Regions from separate parts of the Streptomyces sp. NBC_00344 genome, predicted to be linked through region 3. Evidence: riboswitches for the same ligand, from Rfam matches in the RefSeq annotation. Region 3 holds a riboswitch; each other region holds the start of a gene.
What was found. A riboswitch is a leader RNA that binds a small molecule or an ion and turns the genes downstream of it on or off. The one in region 3 is predicted to bind S-adenosylmethionine.
Positions count from the first base shown of each region.

Region 1: another riboswitch for S-adenosylmethionine. It lies ahead of thrC (threonine synthase); the one in region 3 lies ahead of OHS16_RS32070 (putative leader peptide).
Region 2: another riboswitch for S-adenosylmethionine. It lies ahead of OHS16_RS23480 (aminotransferase class V-fold PLP-dependent enzyme); the one in region 3 lies ahead of OHS16_RS32070 (putative leader peptide).

Region 1 is NZ_CP107996.1:3,845,082-3,848,349, forward strand. Features, by position in the region: gene OHS16_RS17370 (alpha,alpha-trehalose-phosphate synthase (UDP-forming)) at 1-11, opposite strand, end outside; gene OHS16_RS17375 (glucosyl-3-phosphoglycerate synthase) at 90-1,028, opposite strand; SAM riboswitch class I at 1,219-1,345, shown strand; gene thrC (threonine synthase) at 1,364-2,662, shown strand; gene OHS16_RS17385 (MoaD/ThiS family protein) at 2,709-2,984, shown strand.
Region 2 is NZ_CP107996.1:5,205,259-5,208,526, reverse strand. Features, by position in the region: gene OHS16_RS23485 (Lrp/AsnC family transcriptional regulator) at 1-278, shown strand, start outside; gene OHS16_RS23480 (aminotransferase class V-fold PLP-dependent enzyme) at 319-1,695, opposite strand; SAM riboswitch class IV at 1,854-1,971, opposite strand; gene trpD (anthranilate phosphoribosyltransferase) at 2,165-3,229, opposite strand.
Region 3 is NZ_CP107996.1:931,358-934,625, forward strand. Features, by position in the region: gene OHS16_RS04275 (LLM class flavin-dependent oxidoreductase) at 1-744, opposite strand, end outside; gene OHS16_RS04280 (putative leader peptide) at 953-1,096, opposite strand; SAM riboswitch class IV at 1,135-1,248, opposite strand; SAM riboswitch class IV at 1,385-1,493, shown strand; gene OHS16_RS32070 (putative leader peptide) at 1,526-1,654, shown strand; gene OHS16_RS04285 (amino acid ABC transporter permease) at 1,872-2,921, shown strand; gene OHS16_RS04290 (amino acid ABC transporter ATP-binding protein) at 2,939-3,268, shown strand, end outside.

The DNA.
Region 1 (3,268 bases), 2.9 Mb from region 3:
GGAGAGGCCATGGGGCGAACTTAGCCCGTGGCCGCGGCGCATAAACGTGCGGCTCGAAGATGGCCTCAAACGCCGGACGGCCCGGATTTTCAGGCGGCGCGGCGGGCCTCGTACTCCGCGAGCTCCCGCATCGGCGGCCGCTCCTCGGTGTCCACCGGATGCGTGCGCGGCACGAACCCGCCTGGTCCGCGTTCGAACTGGGTGAGCGCGGGACGCACCAGATGGCCCCGGGAGAGCCGCAGCTGCGCGGTCCGGTAGATCGCGGCAGCCATCCGGCCCAGCGCCAGACCGTCCTGGTGGCGGTGCCGGCGTGAGCCGACGTCGACCTGGGCCAGCGCGTCGAGACCCACCGTGTGCAGGGCGTCGACGAGCAGGCCGAGCTCCACGCCGTATCCGACAGGGAAGGGCAGCTGTTCGAGAAGCTCACGCCGGACGGCGTACTCGCCGCCCAGCGGCTGAACGAATCCGGCCAGCTGCGGCCAGTGCAGATTGAGCAGCGGACGGGCCACCAGCTCGGTCACCCGGCCGCCCTGCCCGGGGGTCTCGCCCAGCGGACGGTCGTACATCGCCTTGACGAAGTGCACATCAGGATCGGTCAGCAGTGGCCCCACGATGCCGGACACGAAATCCGCCGAGAAGTCCTTGAGGTCGGCGTCGATGAAGCAAACGATCTCACCGCTTGTCACCAGGAGGGAGCGCCACAGCACCTCGCCCTTGCCCGGCACCGCCGCTATCCGGGGCAGAACGGTGTCCCGGTGCACCACGCGGGCGCCCGCCGCCGCGGCGACCTCGGCCGTACGGTCGGTGGAGCCCGAGTCGATCACGACCAGTTCGTCGACGAGCGGTACGGCCTCCATCAGGTCCCGCCTGATGGTCGCGACGATCTCACCGACTGTCGCCTCCTCGTTCAGCGCCGGGAGCACCACACTCACCTTGGTGCCACGCTTGGCGGCAGCCAGCTGGTCCAGCGGTCGGTCGGCAGCTGACCAGGAACGCCTGGTCAGCCAGCGTTCCACCTCATCCAGCACGGGGTGTCTCCTCGGTGTGCCCGCCGCGGCAGCGGCTTGTCCGACTGTCATCTCGCGGTGCGGACGACTCTCTCAATCGTTCCGGCCTTCGGTTACAGTCTTGAACAACGCGGATGACCGTCGCATGCCGGGGGTCAGTACGCGGTTGAGTACGACAACAAATACACGGGCCTCCTGGCCGGTGTCACAGCGCTCATCCAGAGGGACTGAGGGAACGGCCCGTTGAAGTCCCGGCAACCTTCCGCCGACCGCGAGGTCATGGTGGGGAAGGTGCCAATTCCGTCTCGCGGCGAAGTACGTCGCGAGGAAGATGAGGAGAAAGGGACCTCGCCACCATGGCTGCTCAGACTGTCGCCGAAACCACCAGCACCGCCGGATCCGTCGATCTCGGACCCGCCGCGGCGCTTTCCTGCCGCGAGTGCGGAGAGCGTTTCGCCCTCGGACCGATCTTCGCCTGCGCCTCCTGTTTCGGGCCGCTCGAAGTCGCCTACGACCTGCCGAGCGGCTCTCCCGACGAGCTGAAGAAGCGCATCGAGGCCGGGCCCGACAACATCTGGCGCTACGCCCCGCTGCTGCCCGTCCCCGCCGACGTGGCGTCCCAGCCCAATCTGAACCCGGGCTTCACCAAGCTGGTCAAGGCCGACAACCTGGCCCGTGAGCTCGGTATCACCGGTGGTCTGCACATCAAGGACGACTCCGGCAACCCGACGCACTCCTTCAAGGACCGTGTCGTCGCGATCGCCGTCGAGGCCGCCCGCGCCTTCGGCTTCACCACCCTCTCCTGCTCCTCCACCGGTAACCTGGCCGGCGCCGTCGGCGCCGCCGCCGCCCGCTCCGGATTCCGCTCCTGCGTGTTCATCCCGCACGACCTGGAGCAGGGCAAGGTCGTGATGGCCGCGGTGTACGGCGGTGAGCTGGTCGGCATCGAGGGCAACTACGACGACGTGAACCGCTTCTGCTCCGAGCTCATCGGCGACCCGATCGGAGAGGGCTGGGGCTTCGTCAACGTCAACCTCCGCCCGTACTACGGCGAGGGTTCCAAGACGCTGGCCTACGAGATCTGCGAGCAGCTCGGCTGGCGGCTTCCGGACCAGATCGTCATCCCCATCGCGTCGGGCTCCCAGCTGACGAAGATCGACAAGGGTCTGCAGGAGCTGATCAAGCTCGGTCTCGTCGAGGACAAGCCCTACCGGATCTTCGGTGCGCAGGCCGAGGGCTGCTCCCCGGTCTCCACCGCCTACAAGGCCGGGCACGACGTCGTCAGGCCGCAGAAGCCGAACACGATCGCCAAGTCCCTCGCCATCGGCAACCCGGCGGACGGCCCGTACGTCCTGGACATCGCCCGGCGCACCGGCGGCGCGGTCGAGGACGTCAACGACGAGCAGATCGTCGACGCGATCAAGCTGCTGGCCCGTACCGAGGGCATCTTCGCGGAGACCGCGGGCGGTGTGACCGTCGGAGTGACCAAGAAGCTGCTCGAGGCGGGTCTGCTGGACCCGGCGCTGTCCACCGTGGTCCTGAACACCGGTGACGGCCTCAAGACCCTGGACGCCGTCGCGCCGACGTCCGGTCCCACCGCGACGATCCGCCCGACCCTGGACGCGTTCCGCGAGGCCGGACTGGCCGCGAGCTGAATCCCCCCGTCCCGCCCACTCCCCGGTCTCCTGGAAGGTAATCCGTATGAGCGTCAAGGTCCGTATCCCCACCATCCTCCGCACCTACACGGGCGGCCAGGCCGAGGTCGCCGCCGACGGCGGCACTCTCGCCGAGGTCATCTCCGACCTGGAGAAGAACCACACCGGCATCGCGGCCCGCGTCCTGGACGACCAGGGCAAGCTGCGCCGCTTCGTGAACGTGTACGTCAACGACGACGACGTGCGCTTCGAGCAGGGTCTGGAGACGGCAACGCCGGACGGTGCGGGCGTCTCGATCATTCCGGCCGTCGCCGGCGGCTGACAGCCTCTCCTGGTGCTCTTCCGGCGCCGCACGGTCACCCTGATTACCCCCTCCGCAAGAGAAGCGGAGGGGGTAATTCTGTGTGGTTGAGCGCGGTAGAGTTGGGGTAGTCCCCTTCGCTGTTCATGCCCCGTGCATATGAGATCGCGACAAGGTGCGGACAAAGTAGTGAAGCCCTTTGCGTCGTAAGTGCCGTTTGCCCGGCCCGACTTGCCCGAGAATCCTGAGGAATCCGCCCAATGGGGCGTTCGGCCAATCCCAGAATTCTCGTCCGATTGACCTGT
Region 2 (3,268 bases), 4.3 Mb from region 3:
TCACCGCGATCGTGCTCATCAAGACAAGCGTGGACCGGATTCCCGAGATCGCGGAATCGCTCGCCGCACTGGAGAGCGTCAGCGAGGTCTACTCCGTCACCGGCACGTACGACCTGATCGCACTGGTCCGGGTGGCCCGCCACGACGATCTCGCCGACATCATCCCCGGCCGGATCAGCAAGATCCCGGGTGTCGAGGCCACCGACACGCACGTGGCGTTCCGCACCTACTCCCAGCACGACCTGGAAGCGGCCTTCGCCATCGGGCTCGACGCATGAGCGCGCCCTCGGCCGCCGGGGTGGCCGAGGGCCGAACCGCTCAGACGGCCGGCACGCAACGGCCGTTCTCCGTACGGTAGTTCCAGCGGGCGCCGTCGCGCACCAGCTCCTTGACCGCGGTCACGAAACGCTCCACGTGCTCGTCCGGCGTACCGGCGCCGAAGCTCACCCGGATGGCGTTGAGCGAGCGCTCGCCGGGCTCACCATCGGGTGCGCCGCACTCCCCCTGGTCCTGCGGGTCGCCGCCGAGCAGTGTGCGTACCAGCGGGTGCGCGCAGAACAGTCCGTCGCGGACGCCGATGCCGTACTCGGCCGAGAGCGCGGCCGCGAAGTGCGAGCTGTTCCAGCCGTCGACCACGAACGAGATGACACCGACGCGCGGGACGTCGTCGCCGAAGAGCGAGAGCACCTTCACGGCGTCCACCTCCCCGAGGCCGTCGAGGACCTTGGTGACCAGCGACTGCTCGCGCTCGACCAGGGAGTCGAAGCCGGCGTCGGTGAGTGCCCGGCAGGCGGCGGCGATGGAGTACACCCCGATGACGTTGGGCGAGCCGGCCTCGTGACGGGCGGCCGTGGTGTGCCACTCGACGTCCACACCGCCATCGGCCCGCCGGGTGACCTGGCGGGACGCCCCGCCACCCGCGAGATACGGCTCCGCCTCCTGCAGCCAGTCCGAACGGCCCGCCAGGACCCCGGAGCCGAAGGGCGCGTACAGCTTGTGCCCGGAGAAGGCCACCCAGTCGACGTCCAGGTCCGCGATGTCCACCGGGTGGTGCGGGGCGAGCTGGGCGGCGTCCAGCACCACCCGGGCACCATGTGCGTGAGCGGCAGCCGCAAGTTCCCGCACGGGCCAGTGCTCACCGGTGACGTTCGAAGCGCCAGTGACACAGACCAGCGCGGGCACGGTCGACCCGGACGGCGAGGTACCGCGGCCCGCGAGTGCGCGCTCCAGGATCCCGACGGCCTGCTGCGGGGTGCGCGGCGCGTCCAGGTAGGTCACATCGGCACCGCGCCAGGGCAGCAGCGAGGCATGGTGCTCGGTCTCGAAGACGAAGACCTGGCAGTCCGCGGGCAGTACCGCGGCCAGCAGGTTGAGTGAGTCGGTGGTCGACCGGGTGAACACCACCTGGTCACCCTCCCGGCAGCCGAGGAATTCGGCGACGGCGGTACGGCTGTTCTCGAAGAGGTCGGTGGACAGCTGTGAGAGGTAGCCGGCGCCGCGGTGCACACTGCCGTAGTACGGGGCGTAGGCGGCCACGTCGTCCCAGACCCGCTGCAGGGCCGGAGCGCTCGCCGCGTAGTCCAGCGCGGCGTAGTCGACCTCGCCACCGGTGACGAGGGGAACCCGTACATCCCGTCCCAGGACGGGCAGCGGGGCACAAACCGAACGGTCGACGGCAGCGGTGGGGACAGACATGGCGAACTCCCGGAAAGGGCAGGCGAATTCACTGCGCGGGCCACCCGACGGTGGGCGCGGGGCAGTGCGGAAAGGGTGTGCGGAGAAGGGGGCTACTGCCCTATCGCATTCGCTGAACCACGGAAGAACTCCCTCGACGACCAGGATCCCTGGCGAGGGATCCGCGCTTGCCGCGGACTCTGCTGTCCACGGCCAGGTCTTCACCCAGGGCACCCCGCCACGGACGGAGGGTTGCCGGACAGCGGGCTGGGGCCGTAGTCGCTGTCACTCATGACCTGAGAGCATCTTGCCACACGCCGCGGAACGCGCAAGGCGCGGTCCGCAATGCGGACCGCGCCCTGCTGTGCCGTCACCGCCCGCCATGACCGGCGGGGGTTCACGCGTCGCTCGCCGTACCCGGCGGGGGTTCACGCGTCGCTCGCCGTACCCGGCGGGGGTTCACGCGTTGCTCGCCGTACCCGGCGGGGGTTCACGCGTTGCTCGCCGCGACCCATCTCTCCAGCGCGCCGCGGGCGGCGCCCGAGTCGATCGACTCGGCAGCCTGCTCGAGCCCCGCCGCGATCTGTTCGTTCAGCGAGCCCGCACCCGGGTTCAGCGCGACCAGCGCCGCCGCCGAGTTCAGCAGCACCGCATCGCGCACCGGGCCGGTCTCGCCGGCCAGCAGCCGACGGGCGACGTCCGCGTTGTACGAGGCGTCGGCGCCACGCAGTGCCTCCACAGGGACCAGGCCGATGCCGACATCGCGGGGATCGAAGGGCTCCTCGCGCACCACGCCGTCCGCCACGATCCACACCCTGGACGTGGCGGTGGTGGTCAGCTCGTCGAGTCCGTCGTCGCCCCGGAAGACCAGCGCGGACGAGCCCCGCTCGGCCAGTACACCCGCCACGATGGGCGCCACCCGTGCGTCGGCCACACCGGTGGCCTGGGCCCGCACCTTCGCCGGGTTGGTGAGCGGCCCCAGGAAGTTGAAGGTGGTGCGGATGCCCAGCTCGCGCCGTGCGGCCGCCACGTACCGCAGCGCGGGGTGGAACTTCACCGCGAAGCAGAAGGTGATCCCTGCCTCTTCGGCGACCTCGGTGACCCTCTGCGGGGTGAGGTCCAGATTGACGCCGAGCTTCTCCAGAACGTCGGATGCGCCGCTCCTCGACGAGGCCGCGCGGTTGCCGTGCTTGACCACCTTCGCGCCGGTGCCCGCCACCACGATCGACGACATGGTCGAGATGTTCACCGTGCTGGAGCCGTCACCGCCGGTGCCGACGATGTCCACGCTGGGGCCGGGCACCTCGATGAGCCTGGCGTGCTCGTACATGGTGCGCACCATGCCACTGATCTCTGTGACCGTCTCGCCCTTGGCCCGTAGCGCCACCATGAAGCCCGCGATCTGTGCGCCGGTGGCCTCTCCGCTCATGATGCGGTCCATTGCCCAGGCGGTGGCATCGGCGCTCTGGTCGGTGCCCGCGAGCAGGGAGTCGATGACACCGGGCCAGGAGTATGCCGCCACGCTGTCGCCGCCGACCGGGGTCACAACGTTCATGGTCCACTCCTGGGTCCACAGCCGAAAGGGATGGTCCCA
Region 3 (3,268 bases):
CCGGAACGGTTCGGCGCGGTGCGCCAACGCTGCGACGACCGGCTGTCCCTGCGGCGGGCGAGGGGTGATGGACGGCCCCTTCACACTGAACCTCGCACCCTCGAAGTCGATGTAGTGCACCTTGTGCCGGTCGATGAACCGGCCGGTGCCGGCGTCGCGGATCTCAGCGTCGTCCTCCCAGCTGTCCCAGAGCCTGCGCAGCACCTCCACGTAGTCGCCCGCCTCGGCGAACAGCTCCTTGATCAGTGCCTGCCCGGCCGGCTCTTCCCATCCTCCGGCCGGCAGCCGGGGCAGTGTGCGGCGCCCGAAGTGCGGGGGCTCGTCGCCCCGCGCGGACACCTTCACCCGCACGCCGGCCCGTCCGGTGCTGACATGGTCGAGGGTGGCGATCGCCTTCGAGACATGGAACGGCTCGGTGTGGGTCACCACGGTGGTCGGGACGAGACCGATGTGCCGGGTCAGCGGTGCCACCCTGGCCGCGACCAGCACGGCGTCCAGCCGGCCGCGCACCTGGTCGGTGCGCGTGTCCGGCTCGTTGTAGCGGGAGGACTGCAGGCTGAGTGAGTCCTCGATGGTCACGAAGTCGAGCAGACCGGCCTCGGCCTCGGTGACCAGGTCGGCCCAGTACCTCGCCGTGAACAGCTCTCGGGGGCGGGCACCGGACTCCCGCCAGGCCGCGGGATGCCACCCCGCTCCGTCCAGGGCAACGGCCAGGTGGAGAGGGGCTGAAGGTGATCGGGACATGGGCGGTACCGCTTCCTGCTCGGACGGTTGCTGTGCGGAGCGCCGCGGCCGCGCCGGGCCTTCGCGGGGGTGGCCCTTCACGGGGTGGGCAGAGCTGTCGGACGGGAATGCCCCACGGACTCGGAGGCAGACACACCGACGCCGAGCGCCGGTACCGGGACCGGGCCGGGTTCTGTGGTGCGGCCTCAGAGGGTTCGGGGCAGCGGGATCAGATACCGCAGTGCGCGGCGGTCGCGTACGCCGGACACAGCGCACCCGCGACACGCTGCAGGTCGATGTGGCGCCTGGAGTACGTCGTGGTGGCACGCCTGCGGACCTTGGTGATGACGGGCATGTCGGAGACTCGCCGCACTGCCGTCACCTCCGTCTCGATCGCCCGACACCGGTCCGAGCTCGCGCTTGCGGGAGCCGTCGTCGGCTCCGCCCGGTCGTCACCTGGAGCACCCCGCCGCGCGGGAGGGTTGCCGGACAGCAAGCCAGGGCTTTTCGCTGTCGCTCATAACCTGGCAGCACGGTAACTCCGCATCCGCGCCCGGCACAATCCCCGGCATCCCCCGGACCGTACCGGCAGGCCGTCGAGCGACGCCCGTCACACCCAGAGGGATTGTCTGCACGTCACCCGGCAATTACGGTGGTGGCCGGTTACGAGTGTCAGCGTCAAGCCCTGGCTTGCTGACCGGCAACCCTCGTCCGTGGTGGGGTGCTCCAGGTGACGACCGGGCAGGACGGATGTCCTGTAAGTGCGGGCCCCGAGAGGCCGGACCAGATCGAGGGGGCGGAGATGCGAGCACGACGCTGCGGCACCAACCGATGCCCTGGCGGGTCCTTCCAGCTGCGGGTGAGCCGGCGCCATGTGGATCTGCTGCGGGTGAGCAGCGCGCTGTGTCCGGGCGCAACCCCGGCCCGCTGACCGCCAACCGTAACGGCGCCGAACGGCGCTGAGGTCCGGTCAGCCGCGCCCCGGGGCGTGCCCGATACGACCGGAGCGCCCCTCGGTCCTCTACAGCCAAGCCAGTCATACCGAGCCGATTCGCGATGCTCCATGGTCGCCGGCCCGTCGCTGCGGCATGGCCCGCAACCGCTGCACCGCGCTGCCGCGCGCCCCTACCAAACGGGAAGCACACACCATGGCTACTCCGGAAACATCCCTGCGCAAACCGGTGGAAGACCCGCCCGAAGCGGTACCCGACGGAGCTCCACCGCCCCGCGCGGGGTCCGAACGCCCACTGGTTCAGGGGCAGTCGGACAAGCAGCTGCTCGCCGCGAAGCTGGTACCGCTGCGCCGTCCCGGGCAATGGGTGTCCGCCCTGGCCCTGCTGGTGCTGTGTGCGATGTTCGTGCACACCCTGGTCGGCAACGAGCGGTTTCAGTGGGGCGTGGTGGGGAGCTACTTCCTGCGCGGATCGATCGTGCACGGCCTGGAGCTCACGCTCTGGCTCACTGCGGCGGTCATGGTCAGCGGCTATCTGCTCGGCATCGGGATCGCGGCGATGCGCCTGTCGGGCAACCGCATCCTGCGGACGCTGAGCTTCGGTTATGTCTGGCTGATCCGGTCGGTGCCCCCACTGGTACAGCTGCTCTTCTGGTACGAACTCGCCTCCCTCTACCCGCGGTTGTCGCTGGGCATCCCGTTCGGCCATGAGTTCGTCACCTTCCGCACGGCGCACCTCTTCAGCGGAGTCCTCGCCGCGTACGTGGCACTCACCATCGATGTGGCCGCCTTCTCCGCGGAGATCGTCCGGGGCGGCATCCTCGCTGTCGACCGGGGCCAGGCGGAGGCGGCTCAGGCCCTCGGCCTGGGCGGAGGCCGGATTTTCCGCCGGATCGTGCTGCCGCAGGCCATGCCCGCGATCATCCCCGCGTCCGGGAACATGCTCATCGGACTGTTGAAGGCCACATCGATCGTCAGCATCATCGCCGTTCAGGACCTGCTGTACTCCGCCCAGTTGATCTACAACCAGAACTTCCTGATCATGCCGCTGCTGCTGGTGGCCACCTTCTGGTACATCGTCCTCACCACGCTGCTGTCCGTAGGCCAGTACTACGTCGAACGGCACTACGCCCGCGGCAGCGCGCGGGCCGGCGGCGGTCGTGGCGGCCGCGGTCTCTGGCGGATCACCCGGGACAACATCCCGTTGTTCGCCACCACCAAGGCGAACCTGGCGGGGCTGTCATGAGCGGCACCGGACAGAGCCTGGTCAGGATCCGCGGGCTGCGCAAGAGCTACGGCACGAACGTCGTCCTCGACGGTGTCGATCTGGACGTGAACGAGGGTGAAGTGACCGTCCTGCTTGGCCCTTCGGGCTCCGGGAAGTCCACCCTGCTGCGCTGCGTCAATCATCTGGAGAGGCCGGACGGCGGTTTCGTCGAGGTCGGTGGCGAGATCGTGGGCTTCCGGTACAGCGGAGGCAGACTGCACGAGCTGCGTCCCAAGGCGGTCACTCAGCAGCGGGCCCGGGTCGGGATGGTCTTCCAGCAGTTCAACCTCTTCCCGCATCTGACCGTGCTGGAGAACATCACGGAG